2 regions of the Shewanella sp. N2AIL genome follow, and region 1 is predicted to be linked to the other one. Evidence: riboswitches for the same ligand, from Rfam matches in the RefSeq annotation. Region 1 holds a riboswitch; the other holds the start of a gene.
The links. A riboswitch is a leader RNA that binds a small molecule or an ion and turns the genes downstream of it on or off. The one in region 1 is predicted to bind cobalamin.
Positions count from the first base shown of each region.

Region 2: another riboswitch for cobalamin. It lies ahead of MO387_RS19150 (ABC transporter ATP-binding protein); the one in region 1 lies ahead of MO387_RS13685 (TonB-dependent receptor).

Region 1 is NZ_JALBYT010000022.1:15,556-23,273, forward strand. Features, by position in the region: gene azu (azurin) at 1-301, opposite strand, end outside; gene rbsK (ribokinase) at 642-1,553, opposite strand; gene rihA (pyrimidine-specific ribonucleoside hydrolase RihA) at 1,573-2,529, opposite strand; gene MO387_RS13675 (hypothetical protein) at 2,764-4,206, shown strand; gene MO387_RS13680 (hypothetical protein) at 4,411-5,079, shown strand; cobalamin riboswitch at 5,216-5,449, shown strand; gene MO387_RS13685 (TonB-dependent receptor) at 5,558-7,519, shown strand; gene MO387_RS13690 (hypothetical protein) at 7,579-7,718, opposite strand, start outside.
Region 2 is NZ_JALBYT010000043.1:222-7,939, reverse strand. Features, by position in the region: gene MO387_RS19155 (iron ABC transporter permease) at 1-905, opposite strand, end outside; gene MO387_RS19150 (ABC transporter ATP-binding protein) at 976-1,869, opposite strand; cobalamin riboswitch at 1,969-2,135, opposite strand; gene MO387_RS19145 (histidine phosphatase family protein) at 2,340-3,059, opposite strand; gene metH (methionine synthase) at 3,514-7,248, shown strand.

The DNA of each region.
Region 1 (7,718 bases):
AGGCTGCATCAGGACCGGCACTCATACCTTCAGTTGCGACGGCTGACATATCGGCTGCCTTAGTTAGTACCCAGTTATGGCCCATAGCTGCTTTTGGCAAAGTGCCTGTGTGGGTTAAGGTTAAGGTCACTTCTTTACAGCTTGCAGGTACTGACAGCTCTTTAGTGTCAAATTGCATTGCATCAGTGGCGGCAATTTTCAGTTCACATTCGTTGGCACTCGCTTGGCTAGCGAATAATAATCCTAGGCCGATTAGGCTAGTGCTGGTCACGTTACGTAAAGCTGTGCTTTTTGCTTTCATCTGGTACTTCCTTAGTTGAACAAGGGTAGCCGAGTCCTTTTGACTCGGACATGCGCCTACCAGAATAAGCAATCTTCATTAAATGGGAATGAAATCAGCGTGTAAATTATGTATATGCAACTTTCGTTTGAGTACTGCATTCTCTGTGACTGCAAAATTCTGTAACGGCAAAATCGCTTGCGGTACACATAGACGAGCGAGTACTTAGCTGGAACCAACTAAATACTCGCGGATTATCATTAATGGCTTTGATTTATAGCTTTGATTTATAGCTTTGATTTATAAATGATAATTTAGAAAGTATGACTCAGGGCGTCTAACTCAAAGTCGCTTACTTTTTTTAGTACGAAAGCTCCTGTCGATAGGGGATAGCACGCTGTGCGCCTTGGCGAGTCACAGTAATGGCACTGGCCGCATTAGCAAATCCCACGGCGGCGGCAATCGACATGCCTTCGCTCAAGCCAACGACTAAGGCGCCGTTGAAAGTATCTCCTGCGGCGACTGTGTCTATGGCTTGCACTTCAAGCGCGGGCACTAGCCCTGTAAAACCTGGGCTGCTGATATATGCGCCGCGACTGCCTAAAGTGATCACCACAATCCCTACACCTTGCTGGTGGAGGAGCTGCGCAGCCATTTGGGCATCATCGAGATGATTTATTTCAACCCCTGTTAAGGCTTCTGCTTCTGTCTCATTAGGCGTAATTATATCTACCCACTTGAGACAGTCTTGCCCAAGTGCCGTCGCTGGAGCGGGATTTAATACCGTCGTCACACCAAGATTTTTGGCCATTTGTAATGCTTTTGCCACTGTGGCTGCAGGCGTTTCTAGTTGAGTCAAAAGGAATTGAGCATGGGAAAACAGAGCATAGTGATTTTCTAAATCATCGGGTGAAAGAGTGGCGTTGGCACCCGCAGCAACACCAATGGTATTTTCACCGTTGTCACCGATAAAAATCATCGCGGTACCGGTACTCTGCTCCGCTATTTGGCTAATTCCTTCTGTACTAATGCCATCTTTAATCCAGCTTTGACGCATATCATCGCCGATACTGTCTTGGCCGAGGTGGCAGATAAAGTCAGTGCGGGTGCCTGGTTTGGCTAAGCGCGCGCAGGCGACGGCTTGGTTGGCACCTTTGCCGCCCAGTTCGAGGCGATAATCTCGGCTCATTAAGGTTTGCCCTGCAGCGGGCAGGTACTCAAATTTCATCACATGGTCGGCATTTGCACTGCCGATAACGAGTATCTGGTTCATAGAAAACTCACTGTTATTTTCATCTGCGATTGAGATAAGTTGGATCATAGACACGTAAACTGTCTACCAGTAAATCGACAAAACCGAGTCTGTCGAGCCCAAATAGCACAGTCGCATTGGCGGGTTTGCCTGTGAGTTGATAGCGATCAACCACTGTCATGCCTAAGGTCAACTCGCTTTGGGTTTCAATCCCGACCCAGCAATCTTGTGCCTCAAACAGTTCAGGTTTGAGCAACCAAGCTATAGTACAAGGGTCGTGCAATGGCGCGCCAATGAAGCCCCATTTAGGATCTCTGTGGTAAATCATAAAGAAATCCAATAACTCGGCGACGCACTGAGCAATTGGATTTGGGATGGCGCGAATCCGTTCTATATCTTCATCCATGATTTGCGCTTGATGGGTCACATCGAGCCCGCACATCGTAATGGGAATGCCTGACTTAAAGACGATATCGGCGGCTTCGGGATCGACAAAAATATTAAACTCGGCAGCTGGTGTCCAATTACCGACATCCGCGGCGCCGCCCATCAGCACAATACGTTCGATTTTAGGGTGCAGCTCACTATGACTCGCCAGTAAAAGGGCTATGTTAGTCAGCGGCCCTGTGGGCACTAAAGTCACTGGCTGTGTGCTTTGGCGGATTTGCTGCGCCATCAGTTCAACGGCCGTTATGGCTTGTGGGCTGAAGCTAGGTTCAGGCAATGCTGGGCCATCGAGTCCTGTCTCGCCGTGAACATTGTCGGCGATAATCAGTTCACGTGTTAGCGGCTTAGTGGCACCGCCCGCGACTGGGATATCACCACGGTTTAACAGGGTTAAGATCCGCAGTGCGTTGTTGAGGGTTTTATCTGGGGTTTGATTGCCAGCGCTAGTCGTGACGGCAAGGGGAACGAGGTCTGGGTGAGCTAAGGCTAAGATCAGCGCGATAGCATCGTCATGGCCGGGATCGCAATCAAGAATGATGTGACGAGTCATACTGTTACTCCTTTAAACAGCGGTACTGGATGCTTAGAATAGCATGCCATAAGTTAGGCGCTAGCCTGTGGAGGGCACTTGCAGAGTAAACTGTGAGCATTTTCGTCTTTTTATCAACAAGCTGCTAGAATTCTGCCCATTTTTGACATTAGGCGATGTTGGGTTATTCCATTTTCGCTCTGTCTGCTGCACAACATTGAATGACATCTCCAAGCAAATACAAGGAAATAAGTAATGCTCACTCATCGAATCACTTGGCCTAAGGCTTTACTCGCGGGCATGGTTGCCATGCAGATCTCTGGCTGTAGCGAGCCTCAACCTATGGCCATTATTGAAAGCAATAACGAGTCATTGCTGCAGTTTGATAACGGTAAACTCATCCAATTTAAGGAAAAACCGAGTCCGCAGTATCGTCATATTCCCTGTGATTTACCCGCAGTAAATACCGTTGTAACAAATGATATGGCAGTGGCTGCTATCACCCCCAATGGTGATGTGGTCACTTGGGGTAATAGCTTTAGTGGCGGCGATAGTCGCGAAGTGACTGCGGAGCTTAAACAGGTTAAACAAGTCGTGCCTGTAAAGGAGGGGTTTGCCGCCCTGCGTGAAGATGGCACTGTGGTGTACTGGGGACGAGCAGGGAAACTGAGCCTCGACAAAGCCCTGCAAAGCCGTATGACAAACATCACTAAACTCTATGCCAACCGTGAGGCGGTAGCCGCACTCGATGCCAGTGGAAAAGTGCACACTTGGGGTTATGGGCCCGAAGGCGGCAATAGCCAACATGTGCAGGATAAACTGTTTGATGTCGTGGATATTTTTGCTGAAGGACGAAGTTTTACTGCTCTTAAAAAAGACGGCAGCACTGTGATTTGGGGGCAAGTTGAACGTTCAACCAATATGAAAAAGCTGCTGCCGCAGTTAATGGATGTTGTGCGTGTTGAGTATACCCAAGGGACCTATGCCGCTTTGAAAAAGGATGGCAGTGTCGTGACTTGGGGGCAGAGTAGCGATATTTACCCTATTCGCAGTGCGCTACAGGATGTCGCGAGTATTACGTCAAATAGCTGTGCTTTTGCAATCTTAAGTCCAACGGGTGAGGCGCACTTTTGGGGCAATGAAACGAACTGTGGTATCGATTGGCTCAAACAAACGGATATTAAAGGCGTGAACAGTATTGTCAGTGTTGGCACGGGATTTTTGTTGCTGCGTGACAATGCCGTACCGCAAATCCTGGTCGATGACAGTGACTACGCCTATCTATATGGTTTTCACTATGCTCAAGATATTCTTAATCGGTATTGGCAGGAGGGAAGCAAGATCACCCCAGGTTCGGCATCATTTGTATTTACCCGTCCTGACGGCAAAGTCGTGCCAGTAGGTTATAGGGCTAACCTAGACAATGTTGAGAAGCTCATAGCGCGTATTCCACGATTAACTTGGTTAGCGAGGGCGGGTGAGGGGTATGTCGGGATCAGTGAAAAGGGGGAATGGGTCTCTTGGTCGATGAATAACGAGATGTTCGCTAAATCTCCGCTACCGCCTGCCGATTCGTTGGTGATAAAGCCGCTGGATTTTACCCCTGTTGCCCAATGCGAAACGCCAGAGCAACGGCAGGTGATTCTGAGTCAGGAAAGGCCTAAACCTGAAGTGAAAATGTGGTTGTTTAGTGAATAGCACTAACCTCTTTGCCGCTATTGTGCTGATAAACGGGATATTTCCCTGTTATTCAAGTCGTGATAGTGATTATTTCTTTTAAAGTGGCAGTTAATATAACTTTTTGACTGTTTTCAGCGAAGGTTCTTCGTTAGAATGCTGGGTGTTTTCTGTTCAATTTCATGATGTCGTATTAATTATAAGTGCGATACAAGGATGATAAGTATGAAATTAGCATTGTGTTCACCTATTGGATTGTTTCAAGGTGCCAGTGTGTTATTACTCTGCAGCTTAATTGGCTCAGAGCCAGTTCAAGCCACATTAGATATAGCTCGGAGCGAAAGCGGCGCAGCTCATACCCATGTATTGCCGGTATTTGGTCAGCAATTAGGGTTCAATCTGCCTGCGGGCTGGAAGCAGGCTTATCATGAGGAGCAAGCTGGCATGTTTATGGCAGAATATGTGCCTGAGCAGGAAGCATTAACCCAGTGGAGTGCACTATTTTGCGTGCAGGGCTTTAAGGATATGGCCGAGAGTATTAGCCCTGAGCGTTTTTTAGATGCGATGGCCCAGACCTATAAATCGACCTGTGACGGCGAAGTGGTGTACCAGAAGCTCGGCGACACTGAAGTTGATGGACATGAGGGATTTAAGGCTATTTTAGGCTGTACAGCCATGCCCAATATCCACAATGTCACGCAAGTGAATCCCAAAGCCTATGCTTCAACTCCTCAAGGGGAAATTGGCTACTATACGGTTGTCAGTGGCAATAAAGATTTGTATCTACTGCATAAGTCGATGCGAGGTGCCGTTTTTTCTGCCGATAAACCACCACTGCAGGCAGATAATAGCCAAGATTTTATCTCCGCTTTAGTCCCATTCTCCTTGAAGTAGACTGTAGATGTTCGCTTGAGTTTGATGGACTTTCATCCGTATAGACGTCTATAATGCGCGCGCTCAGGCTCTATAATGTGCTGAGCCTTAAGGGAGTATCGCTGTTTTATTGATGGCTGTGCCCTATGAATCAAATTTTTAGTCAACCTTCTGAGGTGCTTGCGTGCGAAAGCCGCGAGATAATCGGGAAGCCAGTGAAATTCTGGCACTGCCCCCGCAACGGTAAAAGGTGAGAGAAGACCGCGTTTGATTGGTGTGTTCAAGACAGAACCCGATAGTCAGAATGTTAAAGGTCAGTCTCGCGTTAATTCTATTTTTACGGATTAACATAGCCTAAGTCCGGAGACCGGCCCTAAAGGTGTTTTTGAGATTTCGGTGGGCAGATCTCAAAATGCGATAGTCAATGTCAGTATCTTTTACTGAATGAACAGTATCGTGGCGCTAATGCCCCGTTTTCCTTGCAGGAGTTAAAGGTAAAATGGGAACAAATCCAACAAAAATCGCGCTGCTGATCGGTAGCCTTTGCAGTTTTTCCGTTATCGCGCCCGCTATGGCGGCTGACGCTACCAGCACAGCGAAAGTCGACGAGCATCTTGTCGTGATCGGCCGCTCTGACAATACCCCGTTAAATATTGCCGCGAATGTGAATGTGATTGACGCTGCGGCGATTGAAATGAGCGGTGCCACTAGTGTGACTGAGGTTTTACGCGGTCAAAGTGGTATTCAAATTTCGGATAATAACATCGGTACTAGTTTTGCGATGCGTGGCTTTAGTGCCAGCACTGCTGTGAATAACACGCTGATTTTACTTGATGGTCGTCGCCTCAATAATATCGATATCGCAGCTCCTAGTCTTAATGCCATTCCGCTTAACCAAGTCGAGCGCATCGAAATTTTATCGGGTAGTGCGGGTGTGCTTTATGGTGATCAAGCCGTGGGTGGGGTGATTAATATTGTCACTAAGTCCCCTGAAAATACTGGCGGCAGCGTGCAGTTATCTGGCGGTAGCTTTGATACCTATGAAGGTCGCGGTGATGTGTCTGGCGCGATCAACAAAGATTGGCGTTACTTTTTCACCGGTAGTTACAACCAAGGTGACAACTATCGCAAACATAATGCTAACGAAACCGGCTCTATTCTTGGCCGCATTCAATATAAAACGGCCACAGACTCGTTCTTCGTTGAAACCAGCTATTACGACGATGACCGTGAAAATCCTGGCTCGCTTACAAAAGATCAATTTAAAGACAACCCACGTGACTCTGGGAACGATAAGCAATATTCTCACGAGATGACCACTGCAGCGCGCACGGGTTACCAGCATCAGCTTAATCAAAATTGGGCTTTAGCAGCGGATTTAGATTATAGCGATACCTTAGTGTCTTCTTTTAATTGGGGGGCGAACAGCCATAACACGCGCTCACTGTTGATGTTTAGTCCTAAAGCGTTAGCTAACTACAGTACCCGTCAAGGTGAGCTAAACCTAGTCACAGGTTTAGACATCAGCCGTGGTAAGGCTGATTTTGACACTATGGCGCGCAGTAATGTGCAGCAAACACAAAGTGCTTACTTACAAGCCACTGTGCCATTAAGCCATACCCTAAGTTATGTTGTGGGTGGGCGATATGCGCGGGTGACCGACGAGTTAGTCGATCGCAAAGTTTATCCTAATGGTATCGATTTAGATGAAGATGCGACAGCATTTGAGTTTGGCCTAAACTACCGTCCTAGTACGGAGCACAGATTCTATCTACGTGGCGATGAAAACTTCCGTTTTGCGAAAGTGGATGAGCAAGCTTATACCCCTAAAGATGTGTTTGGCTTAAAGCCACAGACGGGCCGCTCCTATGAGGCGGGTTGGGATTGGACGCTTGCCAGCCAAACCCTGCGAGTGAACCTGTATCGCCTCGATTTAGAGGATGAAATCGTGTTCGATCCTAGCGCAGAGACACCTCCAAAAGGAGATTTCCAAGGTGCGAACGTCAATGCTGACGCTTCTCGTCGTTATGGCGCCAGTGCCGATTGGGATTGGCAAGTGACTAAAGCGCTGCAGCTCGGGCTAGAGTATAACTATATCGATGCTGAATTTACTGACGGTATCAATGATGGCAAAGAGCTATCTTGGGTGGCAAAACACACGGGGCGCGGTTATGTCAGCATGGATTTTGCTGAGCATTTCCAGGTGTTTGCCGAAGCTATCTACACGGGTGATCGTTTTATTGAAGGCAATAACGGTAACGAAGGCGATAAGTTATCTAGTTACGTGCTTGGTAATTTAGCCTTGAACTACAATCGTGATGCTTGGCTTGCCAGTCTGCGTATCGATAACCTATTCGATAAAGACTATGTTAGCGCAGGTTATTACGGTGGCCTTTGGGGTGATAGTTATTACTCTGGTCGAGGCCGTGATATTCGTTTAACCCTTGGTTATCGTTTTTAATATCTGATTATATAAGCTATTTTGCAGCCTTTAAATGAATATAAAGGCTGCTTTTGCTATTATCTATTCTTAAATTGTTTATCTTGTTCTTCTTTATTTAGCGGTTTAATACCAAGATAATATTCATAGCTATTTTTATCATTATTATCGGCAGACATCTCATTTTTATTATTAACTTCTTTCGATGTGTTGTCTTCTT
Region 2 (7,718 bases), on a different contig from region 1:
GTTAATATAATCGGCTGACGACCAGGAAACAGCATGCGCACTGTGTGGGGGATCATCAAACCGACAAACCCAATACCGCCACAGGTGGCAACCAAAATCGCGGTAATCAAGGAGCAGAGCAGCAACATATTAAGTCGTAACTTAGGCACATTCACCCCTAAGGTATGCGCCGTTTCATCCCCCGCTTGCAACGCCATGATCTGCCGTTTCATGCCTAAAATAATGAACAAGCTCGCGCCAATCACCAGTGTTGGCAGCACTAATAAGGACCAACTGGCCTTGGCAAAACTGCCTAAACTCCAAAACAGCACAGAAGCCGTCGCCTGCGGACTGGCGAAATACAACAACAGACTCGTTAACGCGCCGAACATAAAGGAGGTCGCCACGCCAGAGAGCAACATGCGCTCCACTTGGCTATTGAGCCCAAGGCCAGACAAGGCCAGCACTATCAGTACCGACAAACTGGCGCCAATAAAAGCGCCGAAGGGCAAGCTAAACCAAAGCAAACCAGACAAGGCGCCCGAACCACTAAAAATCCCCGAGTTCGCCGCCATACCCGCATTCTCAAAAAATCCAGAGCCCGTGAATAACGTCAACATCACCACAGCGCCAAAGGACGCGCCTGAGCTAATGCCAAACAGATAAGGGTCGGCCAGCGGATTGCGGGTCACGGTTTGCAACACACTACCCGCCAAGGACAAGCCCGCACCCGCCACAAAGGCCAGTAAAATGCGCGGCAGTCTGAGCTCCATCACGATGCGCTCTGTCATGCCATTGGCCTGAGTGAGGTTGGCCATTTTATTGATAAACACTTGGATAACATCCATAAAACTGATGTTCGCTGCGCCAAAACTCGTGGCGGCAATGGGGGTTATCAAAGTGATTATGCCTAATGCGACCAGCATCAGTTGTTGTCTCGTCAAAGGTGTCACGATACGCCCCAAATGTGAGATGAAATGCTGTTTACTCCCTGAATCATCCGCCCTCGCCTCGCTCAGCCAAAGTTTCAGCCATGTTGTGCGTCGAATCATGGTAGCCATAAAAGTAGCTGATTAAGGGCTTTTTATGTTGTGGATGGGTCGACACCTGAGCGCAAACGCCGAACACATCGCCAATTCGCGCCTCGGTTAATACCTCAGTTGGCGTGCCCATAGCGCTGACTTCACCGTTATGGATCAACAACAAACTGTCGCACAGGGCGCTGGCTAAATTAAGATCGTGAATAGAGGCAATCACGCTGATGCCAAGGCTACGCACTAATTCGAGGATTTGAATTTGATAACGCACATCGAGGTGGTTGGTTGGCTCATCGAGGATCAGCAGTTGTGGCTGCTGCACTATGGCGCGGGCGATCAAGGCACGCTGCTTTTCACCGCCGGATAAGTGCTCGTACTGTTGATGCATCTTATGACTCAGGCCGACTTTCTCTAATGCCTTGGCGATGCGCTCGCCATCACAGCTCGAATTGGTATCGAACATGCCCTTATGCGGCGTTAAGCCCATGCTGACCAATTGCTCTGTGGTTAAATCAAAATAGTGCGGCGTGTCTTGCTGCACTACAGCGACACGGCAGGCAAACGCCTTGGGCGACAAGCGCTCAATATCTTGATCAAACAGGGTAATTTTGCCCTGAGTCGGGCGAACAAACCGATACAAACAGCGTAGCAAGCTAGACTTACCCGCACCGTTAGGCCCAATCAAACCCAACATCTGCCCCGTTGGCAACGCAAAGTTAATATTGGAAAGAATGGTTTTGCCATCGATACACCAGCTTAACTGGCTGACATCGAGCGCGGCCGTCTGGCTAGCTGATGGGCGAGTGTCGCTGTCATTCAAAGCATGGCTCGTTTGGATGGCAGAGAGTTTCACCAAAGTGGTGCTCCTAGCGAGTCCAAACCTGAATTAAAAAAGGTTGTGCACATTGTCATCGGCTCCCTCGAGTCACCCGCTCGAGAACTAAGGCTGCACGCAGCGATAACAGAAATAGGCAGGTCTCCTGACTCGTCACTTTTTGTATTGAAAACAATATAAAAAGTCACTCACAGTTGCGGGCACAGTTCGGGCTGACTGACGAGCAGCTCCCCGATTCCCTATTATGTTGAGATTGATTTCAAGCCTTTGCAGCGTGCCTCGGCAATAGTTGCCACAGAACACCCTCGCACCACTCAAAACTCCCAACACCTATTTCTGTGACGTCATCCGGTACACTGCCACCAGCCTTGCAAGGCCGCGTGCGTCAGGGGACGTCAGGAAAAAGCATTATCCTATATTTACCTTAATAGGCAATCGACAATCACGCTGGTAAGACAAGAAAAATCTTCACCTTAGGGCAACGCGGATCACTCGCAGCGCCCGCTCGGCCAATCTAAACGCCAGTAACAAACGCCGTGTTCATCTTGCAGCACATTAATGCTCACTACGGCCGCCACGGGTAAATCGAGTTGACTGTAAAATCCCACCACCCGTTCAACCCCAAGGGCGCGCGCCATTAAGTGACGGATCACTCCGCCGTGGGTCACGACCCATACTTTGGCAGCCAGTTCACACGCAGCCACGCCCGCTCCCACAGCCAGCTCGGCGTTTTGTGAGTCAACTGTCAATCGTTCAAACTCGGCGGCGAGTATCTGGTCAATGGCCCCATTCACCCGCGACTCGAAGCTTGCCATAGTCTCACCATTGGGCGGCGGTGTTTGCCAAGGGTTTTGCCAATAGGCCGCTAAGCGTTCGCCCTCTTGCTGATACAGCTCATCGAGTCGACAACCGTCCCAATCGCCAAAGTCGATTTCTTGTAAACCCGATAAAAACTGCGCCTGCAATGGCCTTGACTCAGATATCAATGCCGCTGTCGAATGCAATTCGGCGGCAAAGGCTTGGGCAAATTCGCCGCAGCGGCGTGAAGTCGAACTATAAATCGCGCTGCAGGTACTTGCCTGCGCCTCAACCGCTGCCGACATTTGCTGCCAGCCCTTTTCGCTTAAAGGCACATCCACACGGCCGCGTAAAATGGTGCCGCCTTCACACTCGCCGTGGCGTAACAATAACAATCGAACTTGTTTCATCGTATTCCTATGTCTATCACTCGTGGCAAATTTTGTTGAAAACCCACATTAGACCCGTCGTCCTATATACTCAATTACGCCCTAGCCCAACAACTAGCTCTACAACTAGCCCTAAAAAAAGAGCCGTTAAACTGGGTGAAAAATGGTGATAAGACTCAATTGTCGTCAGTCAATTTTGACCTTGCCCTGACAATCATAAGTCGCGTATTATGGACGTCTATACGTTTAAATGTCCAAAGCTAAACTCTAACGATAAATAACTAAAACGAGTAGTCAACATGTCGACCGAGCAGAATGGAATGCACTTAGCCTAACTAAGTTAGCTAATTTAGATCACTCACTAGGGTCGATAACGAGAGCCAATATCTGGACTGCACAACACGCTTTACCCTGCACTTAGCATAACAAGGGTCGATGCTTGGACTTAACTTAGCTGTATTTAAGGTAATTATTTATGACGATACCCTCTACCAAAGCCGGCCAGATATTGGCAGACATTCGTAAACAGCTTGCTGAGCGCATTCTAATCTTAGACGGTGCCATGGGCACTATGATCCAAGACCACAAGCTCGAAGAAGAGGATTATCGCGGCGAACGCTTTAAAGATTGGCACACTGACGTCAAAGGCAACAACGATTTATTGGTGTTGTCGCAACCCCACATCATCAAACAAATTCACACCGACTACTTAAACGCCGGTGCCGACATCATTGAAACCAACACCTTTAATGCTACTACTATTGCCATGGCCGACTACGACATGCAGTCGCTGTCCGCCGAAATTAACTTAACAGGCGCGCGCCTCGCCCGTGAAGCCTGTGATGAAGTGTTTGCTGCCACAGGCATTCCGCGCTACGTCGCCGGTGTGTTAGGCCCCACTAACCGTACGTGTTCGATTAGCCCTGATGTGAACGACCCAGGCTATCGTAACGTCAGCTTCGATGAGTTAGTCAGCGCTTACCGAGAATCCACTAAGGCGCTGATTGAAGGCGGCGCAGATATCATTATGGTCGAGACTATATTCGATACCTTAAATGCCAAAGCCGCACTGTTTGCGATTGAATCGGTATTTGATGACTTATTTGGTCAGCATTCTAAAGACAGATTGCCAATCATGATCTCGGGCACCATTACCGATGCCTCAGGCCGTACCCTTACCGGCCAAACCACCGAAGCCTTTTATAATTCCCTTCGCCATATCAAGCCCTTATCTATCGGCCTTAACTGTGCGCTCGGACCAAAAGAACTGCGCCCGTACGTCGAAGAATTATCGCGTATCGCCGAATGTTATGTGTCGGCGCATCCGAACGCGGGCCTGCCAAACGAGTTTGGCGGTTATGATGAAACCCCAGAGGACATGGCGAATGTGATCGAAGATTGGGCGCGCGAAGGCATGCTCAATATTATCGGTGGTTGTTGTGGTAGTACGCCTGAACATATCCGCGTTATTCGCGAAGCGGTCGATAGACATAACCCGCGCGTGTTGCCAAATATCCCCGTCGCCTGCCGCCTTGCAGGTTTGGAACCACTGACTATCGATGCCCAATCCCTGTTCGTTAACGTGGGTGAGCGCACCAACGTTACAGGTTCGGCCAAGTTTTTAAAGTTGATCAAAGAAGGCAAGTTTGAGCAAGCGCTCGATGTCGCCCGCGAGCAGGTCGAAAGCGGCGCGCAAATCATCGACATCAACATGGACGAAGGCATGCTCGATGGCGCAGAGATCATGCACAAGTTTTTAAACTTGATTGCCTCTGAGCCCGACATCAGCCGCGTACCTATTATGATCGACTCCTCTAAATGGGAAGTGATCGAAGCTGGCCTCAAATGTATTCAAGGCAAGGGCATAGTTAACTCTATTTCCCTCAAAGAAGGCGAAGCCAAGTTTATCGAGCAAGCCACCTTAGTAAAACGCTACGGCGCGGCGGCCATTATCATGGCATTCGACGAGCAAGGTCAGGCCGACACTAAGACGCGTAAAATCGAAATTTGTACCCGCGCCTATCGGGTATTGGTCGATAAGGTCGGCTTTCCGCCAGAAGACATCATCTTCGACCCAAATATCTTCGCCATCGCCACCGGTATCGATGAACACGACAACTATGCCGTCGATTTTATTGATGCCATTAAAGCGATTAAAGCCACCCTGCCCCACGCGATGATTTCGGGCGGTGTATCGAACGTGTCGTTCTCATTCCGCGGTAACAACCCAGTGCGCGAAGCGATTCACGCGGTATTCCTGTACCACGCCATCAAAGTCGGCATGGACATGGGGATTGTCAACGCGGGCCAGTTAGCCATTTACGACGATATCGATCCTGAGCTTAAAGTGCGGGTCGAAAACGTAGTGCTTAACTTGCCCTGCCCAGTTGAAGGCTCAAGCAATACCGAGCAGCTACTTGAAATCGCAGAGAAATTCCGCGGTGATGGCGCACAGGTGGGTAAGAAAGAAGATTTAGAATGGCGCAGCTGGCCAGTGAGCCAACGCTTATCCCATGCGCTCGTGAAAGGTATTACCGAATTTATCGATGAAGATACCGAAGCCGCCCGCCAAGAAGCGAAACGTCCGCTGGATGTGATTGAAGGCGCCTTGATGGACGGCATGAACGTGGTCGGCGACTTATTCGGCTCCGGCAAGATGTTCCTGCCGCAGGTGGTGAAATCAGCGCGGGTGATGAAAAAAGCCGTGGCCTACTTAAACCCCTATATCGAGCTGGAAAAGGTCGAAGGCCAATCGAATGGCAAGATTTTGATGGTGACGGTAAAAGGCGATGTGCACGATATCGGCAAGAATATCGTCGGCGTGGTGCTCGCCTGTAACGGTTTTGAGGTATTCGATTTAGGCGTGATGGTGTCGGTGGAGCGAATTCTCGACGCCGTGAAAGAACACAATATCGATATCATAGGCATGTCCGGCCTCATCACGCCGAGTCTGGACGAGATGGTGCATAACGTGAAAACCTTCCACCGCGAAGGCTTAACCATTCCAGCGATTATCGGCGGCGCCACTTGCTCAAAAATCCACACAGCGGTGAAGATTGCGCCCCATTATCCCCATGGCGCCATTTATATCGCCGATGCGTCCCGCGCCGTGCCTATGGTGAGTAAACTCATCAACAACGAGACTCGCCAAGCGACCATAGACGAAACCTATGCCGAATACGACGACATGCGCACTAAGCGTTTATCCCAAGCTAAACGCAAAGAGATAGTGTCACTCGAAGCGGCGCGCGATAACAGCTGCCAACACGATTGGGCGAACTACACCCCGTTCACGCCAAACGTGCTCGGGCGCCAAGTATTTGATAATTATCCGTTAGAAGATTTAGTTGAGCGTATCGACTGGACACCGTTTTTCCGCTCGTGGGAACTGCATGGCCATTACCCCGAAATCCTCACCGATAAAGTGGTCGGCGTCGAGGCGCAAAAGCTGTTCGCCGATGGTCAGGCCATGCTCAAACAAATCATCGAAGAAAAGTGGCTCACGGCAAAAGCAGTTATCGGCTTATTCCCTGCCAATACCGTCAATTACGACGATATCGAGCTCTATACCGATGAGTCGCGTACCACAGTCGAAATGACCACACATCACCTGCGGATGCAGCTTGAACGTGTCGGTAACGACAACTTCTGTCTATCCGACTTTGTTGCGCCAAAAGACTCAGGCGTCGCCGATTACATGGGCGGCTTTGCGGTGACCACAGGCCATGGCATAGACGAACATGTGGCGCGTTTTGAAGCCAACCATGACGACTACAACGCCATCATGCTCAAATGCTTAGCCGACCGTTTGGCCGAAGCCTTTGCCGAACGGATGCACGAACGGGTACGTAAAGAGTTTTGGGGTTATGCGGCCGACGAGCAGTTAAGCAACGAAGCCTTAATCCGCGAGAAATACAAAGGCATACGCCCAGCACCGGGTTACCCAGCATGTCCTGACCACACAGAAAAAGGTTTGTTATGGGACTTGCTCAAGCCCGATGAAACTATCGACTTGAACATCACCGAAAGCTACGCCATGTTCCCCACAGCGGCAGTATCGGGCTGGTATTTCGCCCACCCGAAATCCCGCTACTTTGGCGTGAGTAACATAGGCCGCGATCAAGTGGAAGATTATGCCAAGCGTAAAGGGATGAGCATTGCGGAAACGGAGAAGTGGCTGGCGCCAGTGTTGGATTATGATCCCGAGTAATCATTGGTACTCGTTAATGCCCAAGTTTCACTTGGGGAATTAGGCAAAACGTAGAATTAAGGGGCTGAGTCATCACCCCTTAATTTTTTGGTTTTAATTTTTAAATTTAAAATCAAAGTCGTGGAATTCCATTCCACACCAGGGCAAGAAGGGGATCAACAGCAATCCCCCTCTTGCATCTCCCCTTGCCGCCCCTAGCGAAGTTACATGCATTAGTTACCTGTCTCATACTCCAATAAAAATCGCCTAACGGCTCAGATGGCACATCCATGTGCCCCCGAGCCTGCGCCATCATCCATGATGTCGCCACGGCATTTTTATCTGCGTATTTCGACAACTTCGCAGGGGATCGGTGAACTTCTGTAAGATTAGAGTTAACTTTTCGCATTGAAAGAATTATGCCAACGCCACAAGACTTATTATCCTCAACTTACCAATTTATATAGTAGACTCAAGCTTATTATTGATAC